3 regions of the Pseudoalteromonas sp. SWXJ133 genome follow, and region 2 is predicted to be linked to each of the others. Evidence: predicted binding sites of a transcription regulator. Region 2 holds the regulator's gene; each other region holds the start of a gene.
What was found. The regulator MetJ, encoded in region 2, represses methionine synthesis genes. The targets are predictions, from matches to a motif close to TAGACGTCTAGACGTCTA.
Positions count from the first base shown of each region.

Region 1: I6F40_RS06420 (homoserine O-succinyltransferase) is a predicted target of MetJ. The motif match lies at 4,757-4,774, and genes of this name have one in related genera.
Region 3: metK (methionine adenosyltransferase) is a predicted target of MetJ. The motif match lies at 1,883-1,900, and genes of this name have one in related genera.

Region 1 covers NZ_JADYXJ010000006.1:105,688-116,846, reverse strand. The annotation lists gene metH (methionine synthase) at 42-2,672, opposite strand; gene I6F40_RS06425 (homocysteine S-methyltransferase family protein) at 2,682-3,755, opposite strand; gene I6F40_RS06420 (homoserine O-succinyltransferase) at 3,745-4,692, opposite strand; gene ettA (energy-dependent translational throttle protein EttA) at 4,915-6,588, shown strand; gene I6F40_RS06410 (PilZ domain-containing protein) at 6,745-7,113, shown strand; gene I6F40_RS06405 (histone deacetylase family protein) at 7,167-8,075, shown strand; gene I6F40_RS06400 (TlpA family protein disulfide reductase) at 8,138-8,641, shown strand; gene I6F40_RS06395 (AraC family transcriptional regulator) at 8,643-9,644, opposite strand; gene I6F40_RS06390 (GGDEF domain-containing protein) at 9,628-10,548, opposite strand; gene I6F40_RS06385 (TonB-dependent receptor plug domain-containing protein) at 10,846-11,159, shown strand, end outside.
Region 2 covers NZ_JADYXJ010000019.1:11,820-22,978, reverse strand. The annotation lists gene priA (primosomal protein N') at 1-1,547, opposite strand, end outside; gene rpmE (50S ribosomal protein L31) at 1,778-1,993, shown strand; gene I6F40_RS13730 (malic enzyme-like NAD(P)-binding protein) at 2,681-3,922, shown strand; gene metJ (met regulon transcriptional regulator MetJ) at 4,005-4,325, opposite strand; gene metB (cystathionine gamma-synthase) at 4,615-5,862, shown strand; gene metL (bifunctional aspartate kinase/homoserine dehydrogenase II) at 5,868-8,213, shown strand; gene I6F40_RS13710 (penicillin-binding protein 1A) at 8,278-10,770, opposite strand; gene I6F40_RS13705 (pilus assembly protein PilM) at 10,901-11,159, shown strand, end outside.
Region 3 covers NZ_JADYXJ010000031.1:41,116-52,274, reverse strand. The annotation lists gene tkt (transketolase) at 1-1,697, opposite strand, end outside; gene metK (methionine adenosyltransferase) at 2,002-3,153, shown strand; gene I6F40_RS18095 (hypothetical protein) at 3,329-3,877, shown strand; gene I6F40_RS18090 (5-formyltetrahydrofolate cyclo-ligase) at 3,896-4,492, shown strand; gene rpiA (ribose-5-phosphate isomerase RpiA) at 4,546-5,199, shown strand; gene serA (phosphoglycerate dehydrogenase) at 5,209-6,438, shown strand; gene panP (pyridoxal-dependent aspartate 1-decarboxylase PanP) at 6,492-8,117, opposite strand; gene I6F40_RS18070 (bifunctional diguanylate cyclase/phosphodiesterase) at 8,382-10,265, shown strand; gene trmB (tRNA (guanine(46)-N(7))-methyltransferase TrmB) at 10,272-10,943, opposite strand; gene I6F40_RS18060 (ABC transporter permease) at 10,943-11,159, opposite strand, start outside.

The sequences.
Region 1 (11,159 bases), on a different contig from region 2:
GGCTCGTTTTTTGTTTTAACGGATAGTTGACAGCTGTTCTATTACTCCGGATCATACCCCAAATTAGGCGATAGCCAACGTTCAGCCTCTTCAAGCGCCATATTGGTTCGTTTGGCGTAGTCTTCAACTTGATCGCGTTGTACTGCGGCTACTGCGTAGTATTTAGCCTCAGGGTGTGAGAAATACCAACCTGAAACAGCAGCACCTGGCCACATGGCGTACGAACTAGTTAGCTGCATACCAATGCGTTTTTCGGTATCGAGCAACTGCCAAATTTTCTTTTTCTCGGTGTGCTCTGGGCACGCGGGATAACCTGGCGCTGGGCGAATACCTTGGTAGTTTTCGCGTATTAGCTCATCGTTTGCTAGGTTTTCGTCTGGTGCAAAACCCCAATACTCTTTACGTACTTTTTCGTGTAGGTATTCGGCAAACGCTTCGGCGAGTCTGTCGGCAACCGCTTTAATCATTATTTTGTTGTAATCGTCTTGCTGTGCGTCAAACGCATTCGCTAAGTCGTCTTCTTCTAAACCGCCCGTTACTGCAAACGCACCAAAATAGTCTGGTGTGCCTTTGGGTGCTATGTAGTCGGCTAGGCAGTAATTAGCAAAGTCGGTTTTTTCGGTTTGCTGACGTAAATGGCATGAGGTCGTTAATAGCTCTTTGCGTGTTTCGTCGGTGTATATTTCTATGTCGTCCCCTACGCGGTTTGCTGGGAATAAACCAATTACGCCAAGTGGTTGCAAACTGCCTGCTTTTTCAAGGTCGTCTAACATGTCGTTAGCGTCTTTAAATAAGCTTTGCGCTTGCTCGCCTACTACTTCGTCGGTCATTATGCGCGGGTATTTACCAGCGATTGACCACGTCATAAAGTATGGCGTCCAATCTATGTATTTACGCAAAGTAGCAATTGATACGTTTTTAAACTCGATCACGCCGAGCTTTTTAGGCACTGGTGGCGTGTAGTTATCCCAATCAAGCTTTGCTGCATTATCGCGTGCGCGCTGGATTGTAACAGGCTTAGAGCGAGGTTTTTTACGTGCTTGCTGCTCGCGTACTTTTACATATTCAGCTTGGGTTTTTTCTAAAAAACCAGACTTATGCTCTTTTGATAATAAATTAGATACTACACCTACCGCACGGCTTGCATTACTTACATACACTACGCCTTTGTCATATTGCGGCTCAATTTTTACTGCGGTGTGCGCTTTAGAAGTAGTAGCACCACCAATTAGTAGCGGCAGTTCAAAACCACGGCGTTTCATTTCTTTTGCTACGTGTACCATTTCGTCAAGCGATGGGGTAATTAAGCCCGATAATCCAATAATATCGGCTTTTTCGTCGATTGCGGTTTGCAGTATTTTATCAGCCGGTACCATTACACCTAAGTCAATTACTTCATAGTTATTACATTGCAGTACAACACCCACAATATTTTTACCTATGTCGTGTACATCACCTTTTACGGTCGCCATTACTATTTTACCGTTAGTTGAGCCTTCTTCTTTTTCAAGCTCAATGTATGGGTCTAGGTAGGCTACGGCTCGCTTCATTACGCGCGCCGATTTAACAACTTGTGGTAAAAACATTTTACCTGCGCCAAATAAATCACCTACCACGTTCATGCCGTCCATTAACGGCCCTTCAATTACGTGGATAGGTTTAGCTGCTGCGGCGCGGCATTCTTCGGTATCTTCATCTATGAATGTAGTAATGCCTTTTACAAGCGCATGCTCAAGGCGTTTTGCAACAGGCCATGTGCGCCACTCTAAATCTTCTACTCGCTCGGCTTGCGCCATACCTGAGTATTTTGGTGCAAGCTCTACTAAACGCTCGCCTGCGCCTGAGTCGGTGTTAAGTATTACGTCGGTAACGGCTTTACGTAGTTCTTCTGGTATATCATCGTAAACGGCTAGTTGCCCCGCATTTACAATACCCATGTCCATACCAGCTTGAATAGCGTGATATAAAAACACCGAGTGAATGGCTTCACGTACGGGGTTATTACCCCTAAACGAAAACGATACATTTGATACACCGCCCGACACTTTACAGTGCGGCAAATTTTGTTTAATGCGGCGTGTGCCTTCAATAAATTCTACGGCGTAGTTATCGTGCTCTTCAATACCGGTGGCTACGGCAAATATATTAGGGTCGAATATAATATCTTCTGGCGCAAAGCCAATATCTTCTACCAATATTTTATAACTGCGCGCACATATTGCGAACTTACGGTCTGCCGTGTCGGCTTGTCCGTCGGTATCAAATGCCATTACAACAGCGGCTGCACCAAAGCGTTTTATTATTTTAGCTTGGCGAATAAACGGCTCTTCGCCCTCTTTTAACGATATTGAGTTAACAATTGCCTTGCCTTGAATACACTTTAAGCCTGCTTCTATTACTTCCCATTTTGAGGAGTCGACCATAATTGGTACGCGAGAAATATCAGGCTCTGAGGCTATTAAGTTTAAAAACTTAACCATGGCGGCTTTTGAGTCCAGCATGGCTTCGTCCATGTTTATATCAATAACCTGTGCGCCGTTTTCTACTTGTTCGCGTGCCACTGTTAGCGCGGCTTCAAAGTCTTCTTCCATGATTAAACGTTTAAACATGGCAGAACCCGTTACATTGGTACGTTCGCCGACATTAGTAAATACTGCTATTTGTTTGGTCATGCTGGCTCCTTAATTTAAGTTACAGGCTTCAAGGCCTGATAAACGCATGCGTACTTCAAGCTCCGGTAGTTGGCGTGGTTTAACGCCCGCTAAACCTTTTGCAAAAGCGCGAATATGCGCAGGCGTGGTGCCACAGCATCCGCCTACTATATTAATAAAGCCCGATTTACCCCAATCGATAATTTCAGTTGCCATATCGCCCGCTTCTAAGTCGTATTCACCAAACTCATTTGGTAAGCCTGCATTAGGGTGTACCGATGTAAAGGTTTCGCACACGCGCGATAACTCTTCTACATACTGGCGCAGTAAATCAGGACCAAGCGCACAGTTTAGACCAATTGAAATAGGCTTAATATGGCGAATAGAATTATAAAATGCTTCGGTTGTTTGCCCCGAAAGCGTACGGCCAGAGGCGTCGGTAATAGTCCCCGAAATCATAACTGGTAATTTACGCCCTGCTTGCTCAAAGGCTTCTTCTACGCCAAACGAGGCGGCTTTTGCATTAAGGGTATCGAATATAGTTTCGATTAGTATTAAATCGGCGCCGCCTTCCATTAATGCAAGTGTTGATTCAATATACGCAGTAACCAGCTTATCAAAGGTGACATTTCGGTAACCCGGATCGTTTACGTCTGGCGAAATTGAACACGTTTTAGATGTCGGCCCTAAAACACCGGCTACGTAACGCGGTTTTTCTGGCGTTTTAGCCGTAAATTCATCACAAATGGCGCGTGCTAATTTAGCCGACTCTAGATTTATTTCACGACTTAGGCTTGCCATGTCGTAATCTTCCATCGAAATAGTGGTCGAGTTAAACGTATTGGTTTCGATAATATCGGCGCCCGCTGATAAAAAACCACGATGAATATCAGTGATTAAATCGGGCTTGGTTAGGCTTAATAAATCGTTATTGCCTTTAATTAATACATGCCAGTCTTTAAAACGCTCTCCGCGATAGTCTTCTTCTTCTAGCTTATGATCTTGGATCATGGTGCCCATAGCGCCATCTAAAATTAAAATGCGTTCTTTTAATGCGGCGCTTATTTCGGCTTGCTTATTATTTGTAGGAGCGTTATTCGGCATAGTTGTTAGTCCTCACGTCTTGGCTAACTAAATTAATATCATACGGTGTGGTTTGGTACACGTAGTAATTTAACCAGTTCGAAAAAAGTAAAAAAGCATGGCTTTGCCACGTTTTTGAAGGTTGTTTGGTTGCATCGTCATCCGGAAAGTAATTTTCGGGTTTTGGTGCATTAGGGCTTTTTTTACAATCGCGCTCGTATTCTGCTTTTAGCGAGTCGGCGTCGTACTCTGGGTGGCCGGTTATAAACACTTGGCTACCCGATTTATTTTTAAGTAAGTAAGCCCCTACTCGCTCAGAACCAGCCAGTACAACTAGCTCATCACAAGCGTTTATTTTATTTATATCAATGTGGCCGTAGCGTGAGTGCGGTACCAAAAAGGTGTCGTCGAATCCGCGAGTCAGTGCGCCGTGATCAAAGTAACATTGGTGGGTAAATACGCCACACAGTTTGTCGTCTTTTAAATCGCGCTTTAAATTGTAACGGTGATATAACGCTGCATGTGCTGCCCAACACGAAAATAACGTAGAGGTAACGTGTTGCTCAGCCCAATCAATAATGACTTTTAGCTCATCCCAATACGCTACATCGTCGTATTCTAAATGCGCAAGTGGCGCGCCAGTTACTATTAATGCATCGTAATTGTTGTCTTTAACCTCAGAAAAATAACGATAAAAGGTATCAAGGTGCTCTTCTGAATTACTGCTACTGCGGTGGGTGTCGAGCCGCAGTAGTTCTACGTTTACTTGCAAAGGCGAGTTGGCAAGCAAGCGAATAAACTGTACTTCGGTTTCTACTTTATTAGGCATTAAGTTTAAAATAGCCAAACGCATTGGGCGTATTTCTTGCGTTTTTGCACGTGTTTTTGGCATTACAAATACGTTTTCTTGACGTAAACGTGCAATTGCCGGCAACTCGTCTTTTACTGTAATTGGCATACTTTACTCCTGCTCATAAAAACCGAAGCTTAATTATGAACTGAAAGTAAAAAATATCAACCTCTAGATGTATAGATGTCTAAATGAAATTTATTCATGATTTTATACTTTACTTACAAGCATGCTTTAGTGCTTTAAAACCCGCCATTCGTTGACTGTTTCACCTGTCAGCCACTACAATACAACATTGAAATTTTTATTATTATTTGAAGGCTTTCCTCCATGGTTTTACCTGATAAATTTATATTCTCGATGAGTCGAGTATCTAAGGTTGTGCCACCTAAGCGCACTATCTTAAAAGATATTTCGTTACACTTTTTTCCTGGCGCTAAAATTGGTGTGCTTGGTTTAAACGGTTCTGGTAAATCTACGTTGCTACGTATTATGGCCGGTGTTGACCAAGATTTTGAAGGTGATGCACATCCTCAGCCTGGTACAAAAATTGGTTATTTACCGCAAGAGCCTGTTTTAGACGAAAGCAAAACAGTTCGTGAAATTGTTGAAGAAGCTGTTGGCGAAGTAAAACATGCACTTAAACGTCTTGATGAAGTGTATAACGAATACGCCATGGAAGACGCTGACTTTGACGCACTTGCAAAAGAGCAAGGCGAGCTTGAAGCTGTTATCCAGGCGCACGATGGTCACAACATTGATAACGTTTTAGAACGTGCTGCTGATGCACTTCGCCTACCAGAATGGGATGCTAAAATTGAGCACCTTTCAGGTGGTGAGCGTCGTCGTGTTGCTATATGTCGATTATTGCTTGAAAAACCAGACATGCTTATTCTCGATGAACCAACTAACCACTTGGATGCTGAGTCGGTTGCATGGTTAGAGCGCTTTTTACACGATTACGAAGGCACTGTTGTGGCGGTAACGCATGACCGTTACTTCCTTGATAATGTAGCTGGTTGGATATTGGAGCTTGACCGTGGTGAAGGTATTCCATGGGAAGGTAACTACTCTTCTTGGCTTGAACAAAAAGATGCGCGCTTACAGCAAGAACAAAAATCTGAAAAAGCACGTCAAAAATCAATTGCGCAAGAACTTGAATGGGTTCGTTCAAATCCTAAAGGTCGTCAAGCTAAGTCAAAAGCACGTATGGCTCAGTTTACTGAAATGCAGCAGTCTGATTACCAAAAACGTAACGAAACTAACGAGATGTTTATTCCACCTGGCCCGCGTTTAGGCGACCAAGTGCTTGAAGTAACTAACCTTCGTAAGAGTTTTGGCGATCGCGTTTTAATTGACGATTTAAGCTTTAGCATGCCAAAAGGTGCCATTGTGGGCATTATTGGTGCTAATGGCGCGGGTAAATCAACGCTGTTTAAAATGATCAGTGGTGAGCAAAAGCAAGACAGCGGTAGCATTACCGTTGGCGAAAGCGTACACCTTGCTACTGTTGATCAGTTCCGCGATGGTATGGACGAAAGCAAAACTGTTTTCCAAGAAATATCAGACGGTCAAGACATACTAAAAATTGGTAACTTTGAGTTCCAAAGCCGTGCGTATGTAAGTCGCTTTAACTTTAAAGGTAACGATCAGCAAAAGTTTGTTAAAGACCTATCAGGTGGTGAGCGTAACCGTTTACACCTTGCTAAGTTATTAAAAGCTGGCGGCAATGTGTTACTACTCGATGAGCCAACCAATGACTTGGACGTTGAAACACTACGTGCACTAGAGAACGCTATTTTAGAGTTCCCTGGTTGTGTAATGTGTATCTCGCATGACCGTTGGTTCCTTGACCGTATTGCTACGCACATTTTAGATTACCGCGACGAAGGTCAAATTAACTTCTTTGATGGTAACTATACTGAATACGAAGAGTGGCTTAAAAAGACACTAGGTGCAGCAGCAACTGAACCTAAACGTATTAAGTACAAAAAAATTGGTTAATATTTACTGTAGCTAATTTATTACAGTAAAACTAAGCCCTGCATTTATGCGGGGCTTTTTTATGCCACCAGCATTACAGGAGCATATCCTGCTAGCATGTAGAGAATTACCCGCTATGCTTAATTTATTATAAAAATAGTAAGGCTAAATTAGGTTATGCAAAATCGTCGTCAGTTTTCTCGTGTTTTATTTTCAACCGATGCACAAGTGATTTTTAATGATCACCAATACCCATGTAAATTACTTGATGTATCTTTGCATGGCGCATTAATCACTAAATGTGATGCTTTTATAAGTAACACTAATTCTAATGCAATACTGCGTTTTATACTTCCTCAAAGCGAAATAGAAATAAAAATGGAGGTTGTAGTGTGCCATATAGAAGCCGATCATATTGGTTTAAAATGCCACCATATTGATATAGACAGCATTACTTATTTAAAGCGTTTAATAGAGCTAAACTTAGCTGATGACGAACTATTACATCGCGAACTCGCTATGTTGATTCACGACACACAAGAATAGACTCATTTGGATTAGTTGATTACCATAGTGCAAACTTTTTAACTTGTGCAAACATGACTTTAAATCCACGTTTACCTTTGGTGTATCACCCTAACTACTCGTTTAATTTCGATCCAAAGCATCGTTTTGCAATGAGTAAGTTTGCACATTTATATCAGCATGTAGCAGAGCTGGGCTTGATTGGCGATAACCTGGTTGAGCCAATATTAGGCACGCCAGAGCCACTTGAGCTAATACACTGCGAAAATTACATACACGATTTGTGGAATAACCGCTTAGATGAAAAAGCAATGCGTCGCATTGGCCTACCTTGGTCAAAAGAGCTTATGGCACGTACCTTTACAGCTCCTCAAGGTACGTTACAAACAGCTCGTTTAGCACTTAAACATGGTATAGCGTGCCACTTAGCCGGTGGTACACACCATGCGCATACCGATTTTGGCTCAGGCTACTGCATGGTTAACGATTTAGCCTTTACCACGCAAACTTTAATTGAATCGGGTGAAGTAACTAACGTACTTATTTTTGATTTAGACGTGCACCAAGGTGATGGCACAGCCGCAATGTTAGAGCATCAAGCATACGCTTATACCTGCTCTATACATTGTGAAAAAAACTTCCCCTTTAGAAAGTCCGCTAGCGATTTAGATATTGGCTTAGCTGATAATATGAAAGACGACGAATACCTTGCCGTAGTTGACGACACCTTGAGTTATTTACTTAAAGAGCTAAACCCAAGCTTGGTACTTTACGATGCTGGCGTTGATATTTGGCAAGGCGATGGCTTGGGTAAATTAGATATCAGCTGGGATGGCATAGTTAAGCGCGACCATTTAGTGCTAAAACGCTGCCTTGAACACAATACACCCGTTGCTACAGTAATAGGTGGTGGCTACGATAAAGACCATCTTCGCCTCGCTAAACGCCATGCTATTGTTGTTGAGCAAGCCGCTCGCTTTTAGTTTGAAATAAAAATGTTAAATTCTCGTTCTTATTTAATATGTAAAATAAGAACGAACATATTATGAAACAACTATTTATTGCCATCGCACTAATTTTTATAAGCTTTACAAGCTATTCGCAAGAAGAAAGTACGCAAGAAACATACCCTAAGTTACCTACATTAAATTTACAAATGGCTGATGGGTCTGCACTCAATACTCAAGATTTATTAGGTCAACCTTACGTTTTACACTTTTGGGCAACGTGGTGTCCGTACTGTAAAAAGCTGCAGCCAGCACTTCAAAAAATTGATGATATGGGCTTAAAAGTTATTGCCGTGAGCTTTAAAGAAGATGACGATGCTACTCCCGCTAAAGCGCTTAGCGATAGAGGTTATACTTTTAAAACAGCCGTAAAAGCCGATGCAATAGCACAGCAATTAGGTATACGAGGCACACCTACTACATTGTTTGTAAATAAAGAAGGCAATGTAATTTGGCTGACTAATACGTCAAACCCAGAGGACGCAAATCTACATTTAAAGGCACGAACATTGTTGCACTCCATCGACATGGCAACTGAGTAACTTATTGCGCTTTTAACTGATTAGGTGTTAAGCCTGTCCAGCGCTTAAAGGCGCGCCGAAAGTTAGGTATATCGTAAAAAGCTAAATGCTCAGCGACTTGTTCGTTATGTTTAGCGCACAGAGTAAGTAGGTAAATAGCTTTGTGCTTATTTTGCTCATCTATTAACGCTGAAAAGCGTACCCCATTGAGTTTGAGTCTGCGCTTAAATGTAGCTGAGCTCATAGCAAAGTGCTTTGCGGTACACTCTAAATTAGCACTTGGGTGAGAGTATAAGTATCTGCAGACGGCTTCAATAAAAGTCATGCTAACTACGCTTTTATTATGTAGCTGCGACTGCGCTTGCATAAATCGTAATTGACTCGCATGCGGGTTTTTAGCCCTTAACATGGTTTTATTTAATACCCAGCGAGTACATGGCTTATCAAAACTTACCTTTAGCCCTAAATTTTGTTCGTATTCTTGAATATGCCGAGGGCGTTTAAAAGCAAAGTCGAACTGACAATGCGGGTAACTTTCGCTCACTCGTTTAAGTAAACTATAAAATGCAGTGCTGTATATCTCTAGCACATAGTGGTAAAGGCTTTCATCAAGCCCATGTGCTGGCTGAATATAAATATAAACATTATCGTTTTTAATATACGTTTGGCTAAACAGCAAAGGCGCTAATTGCATTCTTAAAAGTGATAATTGCTTTAATACTTGAGCTAAATTATCGCTATATATTAATGCCTGAGCTTCGGCTCGCGTGTCGTTAATAAGTTGGCTACCGAGTAAAAAACCACTGTCAGTACTTTTCATCAACAACTTAAATTGAGCTAATAAACGCACCTGCTGAGACACACTAAATGTATGCTGAAAATTAAGTAAGTCTTGTTCAAAAATACCGGTACCGCGTAGCAGCTTATGTAAATTTATGTTTCGGCTTTGAGCAAGCTCTACAGCTGACGTAATAAGCCCTTGAGCGCTTAAATATTTATCGTCTTGGCTAACAAACATGTGCACGGTGCGCTACTTTTTGTTGATGCTTTTTTTGTTGTAATTGACTATGCAGTTGGCTTGTTAGTTTACCTGTACTGCTATGCTTATTACCTTGTATTAAGGCGGTAGTGACATATTGAAACTTTGCTTTTTTAGATGCTTCAACTTTAAATGCACAATGCTTTAGAGCTCCTTTAATTTGTGCCATCAACTCTTTAGCTTGCTGCTCTGTAGTGGCTGGCATTAGTATCATAAAGCAATCTCCTGCGTAGCGGCACACTACATCACTTAGTCGGCAATTCATTAACAATAGCTCGCTAATTTCACGCAGTAACCGGTCGCCCTCACTAAAACCAAACTCACTATTAAAATGCGAAAAATCACGAATATCAATAGCCCCAAGCCAGAGTGGTTGTTTGCTCGTAAGTTGCTCTTTGATTGCTGAATCTAGGTACTGCGCCTTATAAAGACCTGTAACTGAGCACACCTTATCGTGCTCACGTAAATGTGCTTCACGGCGGCGTAGCTGACGATTTAATACGTACTGCTCTTGATGCCAATAATACAAACCCACACTCGTTAACAACATACCTAAAGGTGCTGGCAGAGATTCAATCCAACTGAGCCATTGATGGGCGGGATGCATTAGCCATTCATCAAGTAAATCTAGGGTTGCCGAGAACATAAATAGCCCAACACCTATCACTAAGTAAGTGGTTACTTTACTCGGTGGTCTTGAAATTAATAACGCGGCAATCCATACAAGGGTCATTAATACAATACCGCCCTCCCCCATAATATCGAGCCACTGAATACTGGCGTAAGTTTTTAATACACCTAAGTAACTACTTAAAAACACAGCGCTAAAAAACATCGCAATAATAGCGTTTATTAATAATCGGTGGCTGATAAAGGGGTTAAATCGCATGTGCGGTATCTCGTTTATAAATGAGTTTTAAAGTTAGTTCATACAAGCTTGTGTTAGCAGGGTCATATTAGCTCAGCTATATGACAACGAGATGATACCTACTTTAAAAACAGCCCTGCACGGTACATAACACCTGACTTTACAAGGAGTGATAAAAGCTCAGTACGCTCTACATATTACTCAAATACCTCTAAATACATGTATTTAAACTAAACACTGTCACATTTACGTAACCAAATATCTTTAGCTTGCTCGCCATACCAAGAAACAACCCAGTAATAACCAAGAGCAAATACAATGAAACATTTTAAAATAAAAGTACTGGTAGCCGCATTAACCTTATGCAATTTAACGGCTTATGCAGAAGATGATGCAAAAGAAACTACAAAAAAAGATATCGAAGTTTCTGACAAAATTGTTGTATATGGTGAAATTGGTTACAGAAACCGTTCAGACGAACTCGCACCAACCTTAGAATATTCACAAGAATACTTTCAACGTTTTGAACCTTTAACCGCAGGCGATGCATTAAAACGAGTACCCAGTGTTACATTTTTATCGGATGTACTTGAATCGGATGGTGCACGTATGCGGGGGTTAAGCCCTGCTTA
Region 2 (11,159 bases):
CGAGTTGAATCGCGGTCTATACGAGTAACGGGTGTATCAGGGAACTCGGTCGATAAAAACTCTTCAATTTGCTCTGTGCCTTTACCGTTAGGAAATATTTGCGTACTTCCACAGTCAGGGCATTGGTGAGGGACAGGGTACTGGTCGCCACAGTGATGACAGATCATTTGCCCAATCGCTTTATGAAATGTAGCGCTGGTACTGCATCGTTTACACTCGCTCAACCAACCGCACTCATGGCAAATAAGGGTGGGTGAGAAACCTCGGCGATTTAAAAATACCATAACTTGTTTACCGCGATTTAAGTGCTGACGCATAGTAGCAAGGCTTGCATGTGCAATACCTGCTTGGTCGGGCTGACCTTTCATATCGAGTAACTTAAACTGGTTGTCAGTCGCTGTTTGTGCACGCTCGGTTAAACTTAATAGCTGGTATTTGTTATTAATTGCTTTGTGTAGTGTTTCAAGCGCGGGTGTGGCGCTGCCTAATATAAGCGGAATTTTATGCTGAAAAGCTCTGTAAGCGGCTAAATCACGAGCATGGTAACGAAGGGTATCTTGCTGTTTAAATGACGAGTCGTGTTCTTCATCAACAACAATCATACCGAGTTTTAAAAATGGCAGAAAAATACTCGAACGTGTGCCAATAACTATCGCACAACTGCCTTTTTCGCAAAAACGCCATGTTTGTAAACGTTCGTTGTCGGTAAGTGCTGAGTGCCAAAGCATAATGGGTGTATCAGGAAAGCGGCGGCGAAAACGGTTTACGGTTTGTGGTGTTAGGCCGATTTCGGGCACGAGTACGAGGGCTTGCTCGCCACGTTTGAGTACTTCTTCTAGGCACTGTAAATACACTTCGGTTTTACCGCTGCCCGTTACGCCTTCTAATAAGAAGCAGCTAAAGCCAGTACTTTGATTTATAGCTGTGCAAGCAACCGCTTGTTCTTTATTAAGCACTGGTTTACTACCAACGGTTGGAGCAACACTTTGCCATTGGTTATCGTGCTCAATAGTTTGTGTTATGAGTTCTTTATCTATTAGGCTATCTATTGTTTTTTTACTAAAGCCCAGTGCTTTTAACTCAGTTAATGATGACTTACCTGATTGCGATAACTGCTTTAATAGGTTGAGCTGTGTTTTAGCTTTTAATGACGGTACTTTTGCACCTTTTTCTGTCAGGGCAACCATATTAATACTGGTTTTATCAGGCGATTCACCTTGGCGAAGTGCGCTAGGTAGCGCTATATGAATAGTTTCGCCTAATGGATAGCAATAATAGCGGGCAGTAAAGCTAAGGAGTTCTAAATGCTGGGCACTTAAAATAGGGGCGTCGTCTATTACCTCTATAATATTTTTAATTTTATTTAAAGGGATGTCGGTACTGCTTTTAATACCCAAAACAACCGCTACTTTTTTTTGATTACCAAAAGGTACCAAAACCCGTATGCCAGGTAGTAAAGGAGTTGATAAGCCACTGAGCTGTTCTTCTATTTTATAATCAAAGGTGCGTGGAAGCGGAACTTTAATAGCAACTTCAACAAAACTCATAACAACTCAACCCGTAAAATTAATGCTGTAATGTACTAAAAATAACGCTAAAAACCTACTAGCAATAGCGCTTGAGACAGAGATTGTTCACTTTTTTGGCAAAAATATAAATAAATACTTGTGTGGGGGGAGGTTGTTGGATAAAATCCGCCACCAACAAATTTGTTTTAACGACGTATGGTGCCAAACTCCGGGTTTGGAGAGCGATGCGGCCTTAACTAGAGGTTCCTATGAAAGAAGGTATTCACCCTAAGTACGAAGTAATTTCTGCAACATGTTCATGTGGAAATAAATTCGAAACTAGCTCAACTCTTTGTAAAGACATTCACTTAGACGTATGTTCTGCGTGTCACCCGTTTTACACTGGTAAGCAAAAAGTTTTAGACACTGGCGGACGTGTTGATCGCTTCAACAAGCGCTTCGGTGCACTTGCCAGCAAGAAGTAATTATTGCTGTTTAGTTAAAAAAAGCACCTTAGGGTGCTTTTTTTGTGTCTAAAATTTGTTATTTATTATCTTAAACCAACCTACATAAATCTTTGAGCAATTTAACGAATTAAATTGCACTATAACGTCGTTAAAAATTTTTATTTAGAACAACTAGATACAAAAATTTTTGCCTAGTTCTAGCGTAATTTTCTTAACGTTAAATAGACCCCATATATAAGCAGATTGGTATTATTTCGTTGATTTTAACTATCCCCTCCTTTTGCATAACTATTTCCTATTCTTATTCTGAGTATGCATAATCCTTTACAGACAAATCGATAGATATTCTCTATATTTTAAATAGTACAATTTTTAACTAGGTTGATAAAAGTAGCTAACGTGGGCTTATCTGTTTTTAAAGTAGGGTAGTAGGCTGTTATTCTAAGTTTATGCTGTTACTTTAAGTATACATTTTATAAGATTTTGATAGGTATAAAAGCACCTTAAAACTTACTTTTTAGGTGAATTTTTATTTATTAAATGTCGATATAATCCTGCAAAGTTACTGAAAAACCTCTTAAAATTAAAGGATATAGCATATAACAGGATAGACCTGATATTGCTTGGAATTTAAAAATAATAAGGGTATCGTACCCCAAGACTCCATCTCTCACTTTAACTTAAATTGCAGGATACAATCGCGTTATGTCTGACTTTCGTGAACAAGCACTACATTACCACTCACATCCCGTACCAGGTAAAATTAGCATTGAGCTTACAAAACCAGCTGAAACGGCTCATGATCTTGCACTTGCGTATAGCCCAGGTGTTGCCGAACCTGTACGTGAAATAGCTGCAGATCCTGCAAATGCTTATAAATATACTGGTAAAGGTAACATGGTTGCGGTTATTACTAATGGTACTGCAATTCTAGGCCTTGGTAATTTAGGTCCTTTAGCGTCTAAGCCTGTAATGGAAGGTAAAGCGTTATTGTTTAAACGTTTTGCAGGGCTTGATTCTATCGATATTGAAGTTAAGCACAAAACAACAGAAGACTTTATTAATACGGTTGCCAATATTGCCGACACATTCGGTGGCATTAACCTTGAAGATATTAAAGCACCAGAGTGTTTTGAAATTGAAAAAGCATTAATAGAGCGTTGTAGCATTCCTGTTTTTCATGACGATCAACACGGTACTGCCATTGTAACGGCTGCTGGTATGTTAAATGCGCTAGAAGTACAAGGTAAGTCAATTGAAGATGCAATTATTGTATGTTTAGGTGCAGGCGCTGCCGCTGTTGCGTGTATGGAGCTGTTAATTAAGTGTGGCGCACTGCGTGAACACATTTATATGCTTGACCGCAAAGGTGTTATTCATACCCGCCGCGATGACTTAAATGAATACAAACAGCTTTTTGCTAATAATACCGATAAGCGTACATTGCAAGATGTAATTGCAGATGCAGATGTATTTGTGGGTGTTTCTGGCCCTAACTTATTAGCGGCTGAAGATTTAAAGCTAATGGCTGCAAAACCAGTTGTGTTTGCATGTTCAAACCCAGATCCTGAGATTGATCCTGCTCTTGCGCACGGCGCACGCAATGATTTAATCATGGCAACAGGGCGCTCTGATTACCCTAACCAAGTTAATAATGTTTTATGTTTCCCGTTTATTTTCCGTGGTGCGCTTGATGTACGTGCAAGCGCTATTAACGATGAAATGAAAATTGCTGCAGTAGATGCTATTCGAAGTATTGCCAAAGAGCCAGTACCTGCAGAAGTTTTAAAAGCCGCTGGTGTAGATAAACTAGAATTTGGTGCGCAGTATATTATTCCAAAACCAATGGATCCACGTTTACTGCCGCGTATAGCAAGAGCTGTTGCACTTGCTGCTATTGAGTCAGGTGTTGCACAAATTGAGCTACCTGAAAACTATATGCAGTAAATCTATATAGTAGAGCTATGCAATAAAATTTAGACATAAAAAAACCTCAGTAATTACTGAGGTTTTTTTATCTTTGTAATATTTATTCTTCGTTTAAAACGGGTACTTCTAGACCCATTTCTTGCATTATTTTTTTAACTTCTTCTGGCACTTTTTCGGCGTTATCTTTACGTAAGTCATCATCATTTGGTAAAGGTTGGCCAGTAAAAGCATGCAAAAATGCCTCACATAGCAATTCACTATTTGTAGCATGGCGAAGGTTATTGATTTGACGACGTGTACGTTCGTCAGTTAATACCTTTAATACATTTAGCGGGATCGAAACGGTGATCTTTTTAACTTGCTCTGATTTTTTACCGTGTTCTGCGTATGGGTGAATATACTCACCATTCCATTTAGCCATAAGATGTATCGTTGCCTCAGATTATTAATTTCTCACACGGTATAAAAAGCGTGTAAATATGCGTGAAATTCTATCGATTTAAAAAAGATAGTCAAATAATAGATACCGATCTATCTTAATAAGCCTATTGTAGGTGTAAAGATAAGCACACTTTTATGAGCTAAAATGTGTTATTCGCAGAGGCCTCTTCTACTTTTAGCCATCTAGAGCTTTAAAATACTTTGACTTATCAAAACGGATAACTTACTCTTTTAGACGTCTAAACATCCAAATTAATCAGGTGACGAATATGAGCGAAAAAAACAAAGCGACCATTGCTGTACGTAACGGCGTTGATGCTGATAAACATCATGGTGCGGTGGTACCGCCAATTTATTTATCGACTACTTATTCGTTTGCCGACTTTGATACTAAGCGTGAGTATGATTATGGTCGTAGCGGTAATCCTAATCGTGATATTTTAGCTGAGACGCTTGCTAAGCTTGAAGGTGGCGCTCGTGGCATAATTTCAGCTACAGGCATGGCTGCCGTGCATTTAGCTACTCAGCTACTTAATAGTGACGATACGTTAGTAATTCCGCATGATTGTTATGGTGGCAGCTATCGTTTATTTACATCTTTACAAAAACGCGGGCTACTAAAGCTCGAAATATTAGATTTAACAAAAGAAGAAAGCCTTCAACAAATTTTAGTAATTAAACCTAAGCTTATTTGGATAGAAACCCCAAGTAACCCAGTACTTCGTTTAACAGATATTAAAGCGGTTACCGATGTGGCTAAGCAATGCGGAGCTTTGGTTGCCGCAGATAACACGTTTTTGTCGCCGGCTTTACAAAACCCTATTAAATTTGGTGTAGATATTGTGGTGCATTCAACCACTAAATACATTAACGGACACTCAGATGTAGTAGGCGGCGCTGTTATTGCCGCAACACAAGAGTTAGGCGATGAGCTTGCTTGGTGGGCTAATAACATTGGTATTACGGGTGCGCCTTTTGATAGCTATTTAACGCTTCGTGGTTTACGTACTTTAAATGTGCGCCTAAGGCAGCATCAAGAAAATGCACTGGCAATAGCTAAGTACCTTGAAAGCTCTGAATATGTAAGCCAAGTTTACTACCCAGGTCTTGAGTCACATCCTCAACATGAGCTGGCTAAAGCACAGCAACTTGGTTTTGGTGGCATGGTTAGTTTTGATATTAAAGGCGATATAAACGACGCTGCGGCATTTTTAACTAGCCTTAAAACGTTTAGTTTAGCTGAGTCATTAGGTGGCGTAGAGAGCTTAATTTGTCACCCTGCAACTATGACGCACGCAGGTATGGAGGCAACAGCACGTTTAGAGGCGGGTGTGGGCGATACGCTTATTCGTATTTCGGTAGGTATTGAAGATATACACGATTTAGTCGCTGATTTTGAACGAGTGTTTGAACTTGTAAAACCAGGGAAAAATAAAAATGTTGGCCGTGTAGGCAAAGGAGCAGGCACTCCTGGTGGTAACGTTAAATTAAGTGCAGCCCGTCCGGCGCTTTGGTGATTAATATGGTCAATTGTGTACATAAATTTGGTGGTTCAAGCTTAAGCTCTAGTGAGCGCTATCAAAGCGTAGCTAAAATAATTATTGGGCATACTCAGACGGGCGACTGTGTTGTGGTGTCTGCTGCAGGTAAAACTACAGATACACTTGTGTCGTTGTGGCAAAGTTATCAGCAGCAAGACACGCAAGCTGTCGCTGATATTTTACTGCAGTTAAATAACCATCAAAGTGATTTAATAGAGCAGCTATTAGAAGCCGATTTAAAACGAAGTGCACTTAAAACACTAAGTATCGAACTTAGCTATATTGCAGAACTTGCTCAAGCTGAGCAGCTAAAAGAGGCTGCATTACTTGCACATGGCGAACTGTGGTCAGCACGTTTACTCGCTACTTATTTACAGCAGCTAAATATTGAGGCATGCGCTCAAGATGCTCGCACTCTTTTTACCTTAAATAATGGTGAATTAATGCATGCACAAAATACGCAGCAATGTGGGCAGTTAATTTTTCCTGATAAAATAAATGTTGTTACTGGGTTTATTGCCGCAGATATCAAAGGCGAGACTGTAACACTTGGCCGAAATGGGAGTGACTACAGTGCAACACTACTTGCAAATTATTGCAATGCTAAGCAAGTATGTATTTGGACTGATACACAGGGGGTGTATAGCACTGATCCTCGCAAGGTACAAAAAGCGATTAAATACGGCAAAATTTGCCGTGGGCAGGCTAATTTATTAGCTCGTTTGGGTAACCCTGTATTACATGCAAAAACACTATCGCCTCTTAAAAACACAGATATTAAGCTAGCTGTTCGCAGTAGTTTTGACGTACAAGCAAGTCCAACAGATATAGTAAAAGAAGGTTCAGCGAAGAAAAAGCGCTTTATAACCACGTTGCAAAATGTTGACCTATTAATGGTTGAAGGATTAAGTGAAGGTGAGGTTGCAAGTGTTAGTCAGCTTATTCAGCATAGCCTTCATCACTTTAACCATAATGGTGAAGTGTATTTAGTAGTACCTGCAGCACAAACTTATCTGGTTATTAATTATTTTGCGGGTAGGGCAAATATTAGCGAGTCAAATTTAAACGGTTGTGCAATTGTAGCGCCTGAGCAAGACGTTAATACATTAAGCTTACAAGCATTAGATTTATTAAAACTCCACAGCATAAAACCTCGTTTTGTCCATCAAGATACTGGCTATGCTTTATTGCTTACCGATCAATTTATAGATAGTGATATACAAAGTGACTTACACGATAAGCTAATTAATAAAGGCCAAGAAATCGCAATTATAGTTGCGGGGCTTGGTAACGTTGGCGACGTTTTCATTAAACAGTTATCGGCACAATTTGAGCGTTTATCGGATGACTTTAGTATTAAATTAGTCGGTCTAATTCGCTCTAAAAAAATGCTGTTTAATGCAAGTGGTATTAATACACAGCAATGGAAAACTCAATGGCAGCATGAGGCAAATAGCTATCAATCTGCAGATTTACTGAATGCTATAAATGAGCTCGATTACGAGCATAAAATTGTAATTGATATTACCGCAAGTGAACAATTTAGCTTGTTATATCCAGACTTTGTAGATAGAAACTGTCATTTGATTAGTGCTAATAAATACGCTGGAACAGCACCGACTACTTGGTATAAAGCACTTCGTAGTAATATTACAGAACGTAATTTACATTGGCGATATAACACCAGTGTAGGCGCTGGCTTACCTATTAACTTTGCTTTGGCTGATTTGCAAAATAGTGGCGATAAAATAACACGTATAGAAGGTGTTTTCTCAGGCACGCTTTCGTGGCTATGCAGTAAATATGATGGAACAAGGCCATTTTCTGAGTTGCTACTGGAAGCTCAGAAAATGGGATTCACAGAGCCAGACCCTCGCGAAGATTTATCTGGGCGAGATATGCAGCGTAAGCTACTTATTTTAGCCCGAGAGCTAGGTGTTGAGCTTGAACTTGACGATATTAGCTTATCGGCATTGATGCCAGATGAGCTTGCGCTGGGAAGTTGGGATGACTTTTTAAATAAAAAAGCACAGCTAGACGCGTTCATCGAAGAGCATGCAGTGACAGCAAAGTCTAAAAATTCAGTACTTAGATATACGGGCTTGTTAGAAATCACACAAGGTGAAGTAATTGCTAAAGTGGGAATAGCGTATGTGCCTAATGGCGATGCGTTAGCAAACCTTACACCTGGCGATAATATTTTTGTAATTAATAGCAAATGGTATAGCGATAATGCATTAGTGATTCAAGGACCTGGGGCGGGTAGGGAAGTGACCGCTGCGGGTGTGCACTCTGATTTATATTGGCTTGTTCAAAACTTAAAATAAACCTTTGGTTTAAACAAAAACGGCAGCTTAAATAAGCTGCCGTTTTTGTATTACATACATATTACTAAAATAGCTCTTCTTCTGTTTTAGTGTCTTCTTCAAATATATCGCTAGGCTGAGATAGCACATACTTTGTAGGTGCGGTGCCTTTTTCAAAATATTCAAATCGACTCGTGTAGTCATTTTTATGGCTTAATAAACCAGTAGCTAAATCAATACGAATAGAAACAAGTCCCTCAGGCGGCTCAATTGGGGCTTCAGGCTTGCCTTCAAGTGCTGCTTTCATAAATTCAACCCATGCTGGCTGCGCGGTTTTAGCGCCAGATTCCGCACCTGATATTTGACTGCTATCTAGGTTGTTATTATATGTAGAGCGACCAAGAGCGTTGCCCGGATTATCAAAGCCAACCCAAACTGAGGTCATCACATTACTATTAAAACCGCTAAACCAGGTATCTACTGAGTCATTAGTTGTGCCTGTTTTACCCGAAATATCGCGACGATCTAGCGCTTGTGCTCGCCAAGCGGTTCCACTCCAACCTGTTTTATGAGCCCAGCTACCACCCCCCCAGATTGCACTATTCATAGCATCAGCAATTAAAAATGCATTTTGCTTAGAAATAATTCTTGGCGCACATTTTTTCGTTTGCTCCATTTCATCATCACTATTATGCATTGAGAGTGCATTATGTGTTGGCAAAGGCTCTTCGTCACAGGCAAGAGCAGGGTTTGCTTTAAACAATACATTGCCGTAAGCGTCTTGAATTTCTGAGATAAAGTAAGGTTCAATTAAATGACCGCCATTGGCAAATGTACTCATGCCTCTTGCAAGTTCAAGAGGAGTAATGGAAGCACTACCAAGTGCTAATGATTCACTGCGATTAATGTCAGCGTCTTTAAAACCAAATTTTAGTAAGTGATCAGCTGTACGTTGCAATCCAACACCACGTAGTAAGCGCACCGAAATAACGTTTTTAGACTGTGCTAAAGCACGGCGAATTCGAATAGGACCGTTGTAAACAGCAGGGCTGTTTTTAGGACGCCATGCTACGCCTTGGCTCTTATCCCATTGGTTTATAGGTGCATCATTTAATATAGACGCAAGCGTGTAACCTTTTTCAAGTGCTGCCGAATATATAAAAGGTTTTATATTAGAACCCACTTGACGCTTAGCTTGTATCGCTCGGTTGTATTGACTTTGCTCAAAGCTGTAACCCCCTACAATAGCTTTTATTCTACCGTCTTGTGGATCGAGGGATACAATAGCGCTTGATGCTTCTGGTATTTGGCTTAATAAGTAGCTGTTATCTTCGTTTTGACGTACCCATATTTGCATACCTGGCGTTAAAATATCAGTAGCTGCTTTTGGAGCAAAGCTTTGGCGGTAGCGAGTAATATACTTACGCGCCCATTTTAAACTATCCCAACTGAGAGTTGTTTGCTCACCGTTTTTAAGTAGTACTGTAGCTGTTTTATTATTAACACTGAGTACTGCTGCAACTTTTAAAGTGCCTAACTCATTTACGCTCTGTAATTTATTGAGTATTTGTTGCTCAGTTAAAGCTGGTTGTGTTTCAGGATTCCATAAAACATCAGTTGGACCTCTAAAACCATGACGCATATCGTAACTGTGTAAGTTATTTACAAGTGCGTTTTGCGCTGCTTTTTGAACCTTTGACTCTACTGAGGTAAAAATTTTAAAACCAGAGTTGTAAGCTTTATCTACCCCATACCGCGAAACCATTTCGGCACGCACCATTTCAGAGATATACGGTGCGTATAAGTTTATTTCTGCACCGTGAAAATAAGCTGTAATAGGTTGGCTAGTTGCTTCGTTATATTGCTCTTGTGTTATATAGTCTTCGGTCAGTAAGCGGCCTAAAACTACATTTCGGCGTGCTTTTGCACGCGTTGGGTTACGAATTGGGTTTAAAGCTGAAGGTGCTTTAGGTAAACCTGCAATCATCGCCATTTGTGCAAGTGTTAAATCTTTTAGCTCTTTACCGTAATAAACTTGCGCTGCTGCACCAATACCGAAAGCACGATTACCTAATTCTATTTTATTAAGATAAAGCTCTAAAATTTCGTCTTTTGTTAACACTCCTTCAATATGAAGCGCTATAAATATTTCTTTAACTTTACGAATATATGCTTTTTCGCGTGTCAAAAAGAAATTACGAGCGAGCTGCATAGTAATAGTACTTGCGCCTTGCTTTTTCTCGCCGGTAGATATTAGAACAAGGGCTGAGCGTACAATACCTATAGGATCTATGCCAATATGATCGTAAAATCGATTATCTTCCGTCGCTAAAAATGCATTGATGAGCATTTGAGGAATTTCATCAATAGTCACTGGAATACGGCGTTTTTCACCGAATTGATTGATCAAAAGCCCATCTTTAGTAAATACTTGCATAGGGGTTTGTAATTGCACGTCTTTTAAAACTTGCACACTGGGGATATCAGGTTTAACGTAATAATAAAGACTGACCAAAGTAATCAGACCAATTAACACACAAATGATAAAAAATTGTAAAGTTCGTTTTAATAAAATCACTTATATTTCCCTAAATGGACTCCCAATTGCGAGTTTTGACTGCTAGTATATATTGATTAAAAAATGAATAATATTTTTTCATATAAAAATTATAACTTGTTTATTATTAAAACAAAGGCCATGTTGAAACATGCTAAGTCAACTATTTCAAAAACCGTCCCCAATGATGGTAGGAATTGATATTGGATCGCACTCTATTAAAGCTGTGCTTTTACGTGAAATTGAAACAGGATTTCGGCTCGAAGCACTTGCAATTGAGCCGATGCCAAAAGGTGCAATGAGTGAGCGCACAATTCAAGATATTGAAGCGATAGGTAACGTAATTTCAAAATTAAGAAAAAAACTACCAAAGTCATTGAAATCTGCCGCAGTAGCTGTTTCTGGCCAAA
Region 3 (11,159 bases), on a different contig from region 2:
TCTTGTGCTAGTTGCACTTCAGAGCCAGTTGCAATGAAAATGATCTCTGGGTTGCCGTCACAGCTAAGGATGTAACCACCCTTTTTAACGTCACTTAATTGCTGTGCGTCACGCGCTTGTTGCTCAAGACCTTGGCGAGTAAAGATAAGCGATGTAGGCCCGTCTTTACGCTCAATAGCTTGTTGCCATGCAATTGCCGACTCAACTTGGTCACATGGACGCCAGTTGTATAAGTTAGGCGTTAAACGCATGCTTGCAATTTGCTCTACTGGTTGGTGAGTTGGACCATCTTCACCTAAACCAATTGAATCGTGCGTGTATACAAAAATGCTTGGTTGCTTCATTAATGCAGCCATACGTACAGCATTTTTTGCATATTCAACAAACATTAAGAACGTAGCACCGTAAGGAATAAAGCCTTTATGAAGCGCAATACCATTCATAATTGCCGACATACCAAACTCACGTACACCGTAGTAAATGTAGTTACCGCTTGCATCATCGCGTGTTAAACCTTTAGAGCCATCCCAAATTGTTAAGTTTGAGCCTGCTAAATCGGCTGAACCACCCATAAACTCTGGTAATAACGGACCAAATGCGTTTAATGCATTTTGCGATGCTTTACGAGACGCTGGGTTTGCAGGGTTTGCTTGTAATTGCTCAATGTACGCTTGAGATTTTTCAGCCCAATCGCCAGGCAGTTCGTTATTAATACGACGCTTATATTCAGCTGCAAGCTCTGGGTATGCTTTTGCGTATGCTGCAAATTTTTCGTCCCAGCTTGATTCAAGCTGTTGACCTTTTTCTTTGCCATCCCACTGTGCGTAAATATCATCAGGAATTTCGAACGCATCGCCAGTCCAACCTAAGAATTCGCGAGACGCTTTAATTTCGTCATCACCTAGTGGTGCACCGTGACAATCGTGGCTACCAGATTTATTAGGTGAGCCGTAACCAATAATTGTTTTACAACAAATTAGTGAAGGTTTATCGGTAACGCTTTTTGCTTCTGCAATTGCAGCACTTACAGCATCGCTGTCGTGGCCATCAACACCACTAATTACATGCCAACCGTATGCTTTAAAGCGAGCTGGTGTATCATCTGTAAACCAACCTTCTACTTCGCCATCGATTGAAATGCCGTTGTCATCCCAAAATGCAACAAGTTTACCCAGACCTAATGTGCCTGCAAGTGAACCTGCTTCATGAGAAATACCTTCCATAAGGCAGCCATCGCCCATAAATGCATAGGTAAAGTGATCAACAATATCGTGACCTTCACGGTTAAACTGTGCAGCTAGCGCTTTTTCAGCAATTGCCATACCTACGGCATTTGTGATCCCTTGACCTAATGGACCCGTAGTAGTTTCGATTCCTGGTGCATAGCCGTATTCTGGGTGACCTGGAGTTTTAGAGTGCATTTGACGGAAGTTTTTAATTTCGTCCAGTGGTAAGTCGTAACCACTTAGGTGCAATAGAGAATAGATAAGCATTGAACCGTGGCCGTTTGAAAGAATAAATCTGTCACGGTCAGCCCACTCTGGATTCGTTGGGTTATGTTTTAGATAATCGCGCCATAATACTTCTGCGATATCAGCCATGCCCATAGGGGCTCCAGGGTGACCAGATTTGGCCTTTTGTACTGCGTCCATTGACAAGACGCGAATAGCATTTGCAAGTTCTTTGCGAGATGGCATGAATTCTCCTACCTTTATGTGTATTTGCGCGGGTATTTATGTGTTTGTTTATGCACCCAAGTAACTTGGGTTCGTTTATACCGACCATTCTTACTTATTGTGGGGGCTGTGTGCAATTAAAAACCCTATAAAAGTGAGGCATTATGAATATTTTTTAAGACCAAAAAGTTATTAGTAATTTTATTTAGACGTCTAGGCGTAAAAACACTATGCAAGGTGTTTTGTTTTCGATAAAATACGTCCCTTAATTTTTTAGCGCTAATACCGACGTTTGTGAAGCGCAATATTTGTGAGCAGAATTACAATGGCAAAACATTTATTTACTTCTGAATCAGTTTCTGAAGGTCATCCGGATAAAATCGCCGATCAAATCTCTGATGCGGTACTTGATGCTATCCTAGAGCAAGACTCTCATGCCCGTGTTGCATGCGAAACTTACGTAAAAACCGGTATGGTTATGGTTGGTGGTGAAATCACTACTAGCGCATGGGTTGATATCGAAGAAATTACACGTAAAACAATTCGTGACATTGGCTACACAAATTCAGACATGGGCTTTGATGCCGATTCATGTGCAATTTTAAACACTATTGGTAAACAGTCTCCTGACATTAACCAAGGTGTTGACCGTACTAGCCCAGAAGAGCAAGGCGCTGGCGACCAAGGCTTAATGTTTGGTTACGCATGTAACGAAACAGAAGTACTAATGCCTGCCCCAATTACTTACTCACACCGTTTAGTACAGCGCCAAGCGCAAGTACGCAAAAGCGGCGAGCTTAACTGGTTACGTCCAGATGCAAAATCTCAAGTTACTTTTGCATACGAAAACGGTAAGCCAGTAGGTATTGATGCTGTTGTACTTTCTACTCAGCACAGCGAAGACATTTCGCAAAAAGATTTAGTAGAAGCTGTGATGGAAACAATCATCAAGCCGGTACTTCCTGCAGAACTTATTACAAGTGCAACTAAGTTTTTCATTAACCCAACAGGTCGCTTTGTTATTGGCGGACCAATGGGTGACTGTGGTTTAACTGGTCGTAAAATCATTGTAGATACATACGGTGGTATGGCTCGTCACGGTGGTGGTGCTTTCTCTGGTAAAGATCCATCAAAAGTTGACCGTTCAGCAGCATACGCTGCACGTTACGTTGCTAAAAACATTGTTGCTGCTGGTCTTGCTGACAAGTGTGAGCTACAAGTTTCTTACGCAATTGGTGTTGCAGAGCCTACTTCTATCAGCGTTGAAACGTTTGGTACAAGCAAGCTAGAAGAAAGCCGTTTAATCGAGCTTATTCGTGAACATTTTGACCTGCGCCCTTACGGCTTAATTCAAATGCTTGATTTAGAACGCCCTATCTACCTTCCTACAGCGGCTTACGGCCACTTTGGTCGTGACGAATTCCCTTGGGAACGTACAGATAAAGCAGACGCACTTCGCGCAGCCGCCGGTCTTTAAGCCAAAATTGTTGTAGTAAATTAAAAACGGCCCTTTTAAGGGCCGTTTTTGCATCTAAAACTTATGAGTTATATTGTTTGTAGAGCGTCTACAAAATAACTATTAAATCAACCTCGAATTCTTTTGTACTTTAGGTATATACTCATTTCATTATAAAAGCTTTAGGGATAGTTGAATGGCCGATAACTTTCGCGTTATATTTGCAGGACTTGCCGATAACGTTGACATAAAAACAGCATGTACAAATTTAGCTGTAAAATTAAAAACGTCAGATGAAAAAGTAGCTCTTTTTTTTAAAGGTAAGCCACTGTTTGCACCAAGCGATAAAGACAAAGCGTTAAAACAGGCTAAGTTACTAGCAAGCTTAGGTATTAAAAGTAAGCTTCAAGCTGTTTCAAACATCATTCAAAATGGCTCAAACCCTGCTGCAAATAACAATCAACGTGATGAACGTATTTTTGATGCACTCGATTACATCACTAGCAGCTTAATTCGCCTTGAAGAAAAGTTAGACGAGTTAGAGCAACGCCTTCCTGAAGCTCAATTAAAAGCACCAGACGAAAGTATTGACGAATGGCAAGGTGACGATCTAATGCTAGATGATGATTTAGCGCCTCCTAAAAAACGCAGTAACTTACTTTTATATTCATTGATTGCAACTGCCACAATTTTGCTAGTCGTACTGGCTGTTTTTTTAATTTTTCCCGATTTATTCTCTTTTTAAGAATGGTTAATTAATTTAATGAGCAATAAACGCGCAAAAATAAGAGCAAAAATTCGTAACACCCGTAAAAACTTGTCAAATAATCAGCAAATAATTGCTGCGCAATCGCTAAAAATGAATTTTATTCAACATTTAAAAAGCGAAAAAACAACGAATTCAAAGCATATTGCCATTTACTTAAGTAACGATGGGGAGCTAGACACTTCATTGTTAATTAAAGAATTATGGAGTTTAAACCATACCGTTTACCTACCTATAATACACCCATTCAATGGCGCTAATTTACTATTTCAGCGCTATGAGAAAAACTCACCCATGAGAGCAAATCGCTATGGTATCTTGGAGCCTAAGCTGAACTGCTCTCAAATATGCCCATTACCAGTGCTTGATTACCTCCTTATGCCATTAGTTGCATTTGATAAACAAGGTAATCGCCTAGGAATGGGAGGTGGGTTTTACGACCGGACATTGGCGCGTTTACATGAACAAAATTGGCAAAAACCACAACTAATTGGCCTTGCACATGAATGCCAAAAAGTTGAGGCCCTACCAATCGAGTCGTGGGATGTACCACTTAAAACCATTATCACCCCAGATAAAACATACTGTTGGTAACAATTAAATTTGATTACTAACCGCATATTTCTGACATACATGAGCACAAAGCAATGACACAAGATGAATTAAAAAAAGCAGCTGCTTGGGCAGCACTCGAGTTTGTAAAAGAAAACACTATTGTAGGTGTGGGTACAGGCTCTACTGTTAATCACTTTATTGATGTCCTTGGCTCAGTAAAGGACACTATTGTAGGCGCTGTATCAAGCTCAGAAGCCTCAACCGCACGCCTACAAGCGTTAGGTATTGAAGTATTTGAGCTTAATAACGTTGCTGCTTTAGATGTATACGTTGACGGCGCTGACGAAATAAACGATCAAAACGAAATGATTAAAGGTGGCGGTGCAGCCCTTACTCGCGAAAAAATAGTAGCCGCTGTAGCTAAACAATTTGTGTGCATTGTAGATGACACCAAATTAGTAAAAACATTAGGCGACTTCCCGCTTCCGGTAGAAGTTATTCCAATGGCTCGCAGCTATGTTGCACGAGAATTATTAAAGCTTGGTGGTGACCCTGTTTATCGCCAAGGCGTAGTTACCGATAACGGTAACGTTATATTAGATGTATTTAACTTAAAAATTACCAATGCTAAACAACTTGAAGCACAAATAAATTCAATTGTTGGCGTAGTTACCAACGGCCTATTTGCGATGCGTGGTGCTGATAAAGTGATTATCGGTACTAAAAATGGGCCACAAATTAAATAGGATGAGGTTATGAGTAAGGTATCGTTAGCAAAAGACAAAATTAAAATTCTCTTGCTTGAAGGTGTTCACCAAAGCGCTGTTGAAACGCTAAAACGTAACGGTTACAGCAATATCGACTACGTTAAAACATCCTTACCTGAGGACGAATTAAAAGAGCGCATTAAAGATGTTCACTTTGTAGGACTTCGTTCTCGTACTCATATTAACCAAGCCGTATTAGACTCAGCTGACAAGCTAGTTGCTGTTGGGTGTTTTTGTATTGGTACAAACCAAGTTGATTTAGATGCAGCACGCGAACGCGGTATTGCTGTATTTAACGCACCATTTTCTAATACTCGTTCAGTTGCTGAACTTGTACTTGGTGAAATCCTACTTTTATTACGCGGTATTCCAGAGCGTAATGCAGCGGCTCATCGTGGTGGCTGGTTAAAAACAGCAAATGGTTCGTTTGAAGCACGTGGTAAAACGTTAGGTATTATTGGTTACGGTCACATTGGTACTCAGCTAGGCATTATGGCTGAAAACATTGGTATGAACGTAGAATATTACGATATCGAAGATAAGCTATCTCTTGGTAATGCAAAACAAGTGCATAACCTAACTCAGTTATTACAACGCTCTGATATTATTAGCTTACACGTACCAGAAACACCGCAAACTAAAAACCTAATTGGCACAGCAGAACTTGCTGTTATGAAGCAGGGATCTATTTTGATCAACGCTTCACGCGGTACCGTAGTTGATATTGATGCACTTGCAGAAGCACTAACAGAGAAAAAACTAAGTGGTGCAGCAATCGATGTGTTCCCTACTGAGCCAAAATCTAACGATGAAGAATTTGTATCGCCACTGCGCCAATTCGACAATGTTATTTTAACGCCGCACATTGGTGGTTCTACACAAGAAGCACAAGAAAACATTGGTATTGAAGTAGCGGGTAAACTGGCTAAATACTCAGATAATGGCTCAACTATTACTGCCGTTAACTTCCCTGAAGTATCGCTGCCTGAGCTTGCTAATCGTAGCCGTTTATTACACGTGCACCACAACCGCCCTGGTGTACTAACGCAAATTAACCAAGCGTTTGCACAGCACGGTATTAACATTGCTGCTCAATACCTACAAACAGACGCATCTATTGGTTATGTAGTTATTGATGTAGATACAGATCAATCTGAAGTAGCACTTAAAGAACTAAGCGCTGTTGAGGGTACAATTAGAGCACGTATTTTGCATTAATAAGTACTTTTGATATTAAGAAGGGTCCTTATGGACCCTTTTTTGTATTTAGATTACATATACTTTCTTAAGTATTTTTTGAATACCGGATCTGTTGCAGCCAACTCTTTTTGCTCAGCTAATATCTCTTTTAAAATAGCACCTGAGGTAAGCGGGTTTGCAAGTACCACTCTAAATACAACTGTAGGTTGATTGTCGTATTTAGAAGGCGTTAAACGAGTACGTGATACAAATGAGCGACCTGACTCTCGCTGACGTTTTTGCATACTGGCAGTAAAACGATTCAGAGAGGCAAAAATATCTAACCGAGTTGCAGCATCTGCATCGGCTATTGCTTGTTTAATTTGCTTAGGTACATAACGATACGTTAATAAGCACAATTCAGGTTCTGAAATAAGCTCAAAATCTTCATCAGCTTTAATTAAATCAGCAAAGTAATGTGCTTTTTTGATACTTCGATCAATCAGCATTTCGTAACCTTTACGACCAATAACACGTAAGCAAGCATGTACTAACATTGCCATACCAGGTCGGCTGCCTTCAAGCGTGTGGCTACCTAAGTCTTTTGAACCTTTACGTAATATGTACTCAGCGTGATGCTCTATTGCATCAGTTGCAGCGGGATCTTTAAATAAAACTAAGCCCGCTCCCATTGGTACATACATTTGTTTATGTGCATCGATGGTAATTGAATCTGCTCGCTCAATCCCTTTAAGTAAAGGGCGATGCGTGTTCGATAAAAGGGTCGCTCCTCCCCATGCAGCATCTACATGAAAATGGCAGTTAATGTCTTGTGCTAAGTCGGCCATTTCATCAAGTGGGTCAATATTACCGGTTTCGGTTGTACCCGCTACCCCAATAATCGCCATTACTTTAATGCCTTGCGATTCAAGCTCACGTGCTTTTTCGCGCATAGCTCCTACATCAACTTTATTATTTTCGCAGGTTTTAATACCAATTAAGTTATCGCGGCCAATACCGAGTAAATCAACCGATTTACCTAATGAGTAATGTCCGCGCTCTGATATTAATACTGCTAAACCTTTATAGCCGTAATGCAGCATACCGGCAATTAGGCCTTGTGCGCCGATACCTCTAAAATCGCCATCGGGTTTTAATAAGCGGTTTCGAGCAATCCAAAGCGCAGTAATATTAGCGACCGTTCCACCAGAGCAAAATGCACCTAATGAGGTTTTAGCACTGTGCATCCATTTAGAATAAAATGAATCTTCTTGCCCATAAGCTAAATGATGCATCATTCCAAGCACTTGACGCTCAAGAGGCGTAAACGCTTTAGACGTTTCTATTTTTACTAGATTTTGATTTAGCCCTACCATCAATTTTGACAGCGGTAATAAGAAATGCGGTAAGGCAGAGGTCATGTGACCAATAAAGCTAGGCGCAGCTGTATGCACAGAATGTGCAACAAGTTGCTCCATTATGTCTTGGGCATAAGCAGATACAAACGTTGGATCCTCTGGGATCACTGCCGACTGAAAATCTTTTTCGATTTCATGTAATGGTTTTTCAATTGCCGCTATATTTTCGTTTAGAAAACCTGCTAAATTACTCGAAATTTCAAGCTCGATTTTGCTTAAAGTTGAGTCTGGCGCTTCAGGTACAGTAAATATACGCTTAAGGCTTTCTTTAGAGGCGACGGCACAACGCTTTTGATCCATCTCAATACCTAGTGTGTGTAGCTAAAACACGCGCTTACCCATCAAAAACGCCTACTTATTAAGACATTTAGAGCAATCGTGTTTCTTTAAAAATTGCGCTAACTTTACTGCAATATAACTAAAATGTCTCGTTTAAACCTATAAAAGCAATCAAAGCGATGACAAAAAAATGATAATTTAATTAAAACTCTTCCAAACCTAATTATTTATTGGGCATTTACTTATTTTGGGTATAATAAATTTGATAACAAAAAAGGGACACATATGTCAGAAGGAAGAGTCAAAGCTAGTTGGATAGTGGCAGGCTTTAGCTTGTTTTTAATAAGCTTGCTTACCTACGTTTACTACACTTACCAAACCACACGTGCTGAAATAATGCAGTCGGTTGATAATCGCTTACTTAATGCAGCCACCAGCGTTAAACATATTTTAGGTGAAAATTACTTAAGTGCGGTTAATCAAGGCGACAACATAAGTTTTTCTTACTATCAAAATAAAAGTAAACAACTATCTGAGTTTGCTCAAGCACTTGATATTGCTTATGTGTATTCAATGATTTTAAAAGACGGCAAGGTTCTTTTTAGTGCATCAAGTTACACGCAAGACGATCAAAATAACGGCAAAGTAACTCAATTTTTAGATCTCTATCCTGAAGCCACCGATACCAACCTAAGTGCTTTTTATTCAACAGAGCCTGTATTTGAAATATCGAGCGATCAGTGGGGTCACTTTAAAACTATTTTTATTCCTTACGTTGACCCTATTAACGGCAATACCTATTTAACGGGTGCCGATATAACTATTTACAATTTAAACGAGAAACTTAAAGAAAGCGTATCAAAAGCTGCTGCAATGGCTAGCTTCTTCTTTTTTATCGCAATACTTGTTGCCGCCATATATATTTATTTACTAAAGCGCTCTTTAGCAACTGACTCAAGTACTGGTTTTTCAAATCATATTGCACTTGAGTACTTTATTAAAAAAAGTAATGCCCATCACATGCAATTAGCCGTTATTTGGGTTAATGAAATAGAAGATATAAACAGTTTTTACGGCACGGAAGTGGGTGATAAAGTAATGAAAAACTTACTTATTCACTTTAAACTCAGAAGCTCTGCGCATTGCCATATATACAGACTAGCAACAAATAAAATAGTATTACTCGCGCCTAAAGAAATGAGCAATGACGAATTTACCGATCTCGTAAAAACATATAACTTTAATACCCCAGTGTTAACTGACCCTTTTATTTACATAACCCTATGTGCAGGTATTGCCAGTGGCAATAAATCGCTACTACTTGAAAACGCTCATATAGCGGCACTGCAAGCTAAACAAGGTAGGCATAGCGTAGTTAACTACTCAAAAGCGCTACACGATGTAAAAACGCAATATCAATACAATGTTGAAATGGCTAAAGAGGTGCGTGAAGCGTTTGATAACAACCGTATAGTGCCTTACTTTCAACCCATTATTGATATAAATACCAATAATGTCGTTCAATATGAATGCTTAGCTCGAATGGTAACGGCGCGAGGGGAAGTATTAAAACCTGATGCATTTTTAAATGTTGTTACCCGCTCAAGAATGGACGGCATACTTACCCGTACTCTATTTTCACAATGTGTTAGCCGCTTTAGAAAAACCGATATTTGCTGGAGCTTAAATATAACAGCACAAGATATGCTCGACCCTAATTTAAGCGAGTTTATTGCGTACGAACTTAAGCGTTACCCGCACCCTGGGAATATCACGTTAGAGCTTTTAGAAACCCAGGCAATTGCTAACTTTTCTGAGGTAAAAGCATTTATTGGTATGGTTAAAACGAAAGGCGTTAAGGTTATTATTGATAACTTTGGTAGTGGATACTCAAATATATCAAACGTACTTAAGCTTGAAGTGGACGGTATTAAGCTAGATGGCGCACTAATAAAGCAAATAGTGAATGACAAAGATATTTACGTGTTTATTGAGCACATAGCCAGTTTTGCTAATCAGCTGGGCTTGCAATTAATGGCGGAGTCGGTAGAAAATGTAACCATCGTAACCGCACTTAAAAAAGCAAATGTGACACTAATGCAAGGCAACTACTTTGCCCACCCAGTGCCACATGTTAGTACGGTTATAGAAGAAGAATTAGCACTTTAACTTACTTTAGCGAGGTAAGTTAATAACGAGTCGGTGGCTTTGCTGGCCACTGGCCCAGTATTTACGCTCAAAAGGCGTAATGGCATCGTCTGACTCATAAAGCGTTACATCGCAAGGGTTGCCTGTTAATTCAAGCGCCCGAGCAAACTCCTTAACGTAAATATCCCAATTGCTGCGCACTTCTAATTTTCCACCTAACTTAACGATAAATGGAAAAATAGCCGCGCCATGCCAGCGTCTACGAATATGCTTAGACTTAGGCCACGGGTTTGGATACAACAAATAATGGTGCGTAGGTTGCCAATTAGCAGCTACCGCTAAACGCCAAAAGTCATTTAAGTCTGCTTGCACTAAGATGTACTGACCACTGTCGGTTTGCTTATATTCAACATCGTGCTTATCTAATCGGTGCGACGATTTATCAATACCAATTATAAGTGCATCAGGGTGGCGCTTAGCTAAGTTAGCTGAGCTTTCACCCACGCCACAACACGAGTCTAAAATAAGCGGGCCACTAAAGGCTTGTACTTTAGCATTAACCTCGTCAAATGCGGCTTGGGTATGCGCTGCAATTGGCTTTTTAAATTCAGCATCTAAGTGCTTATTTACTATTTCATCAAGCTTTTCGTGAATACCCGCTTGATTAGATACAATACTACGTGAATTTGCATCACTCATTAGTGTCTTAGCCCCACACCTTTTTTGATCAATGTAAGCGCTAATGTAAATAACGCTGTTATAAATACTAAAATAACCCCAAGAGCCACGCTCAAATCAACATCCGACACACCTAAAAAGCCATAACGAAATGCGTTAACCATATAAATTATAGGGTTGATTTGTGATACATTCTGCCAAAACTCAGGCAGCAACGTAATTGAATAAAATACACCG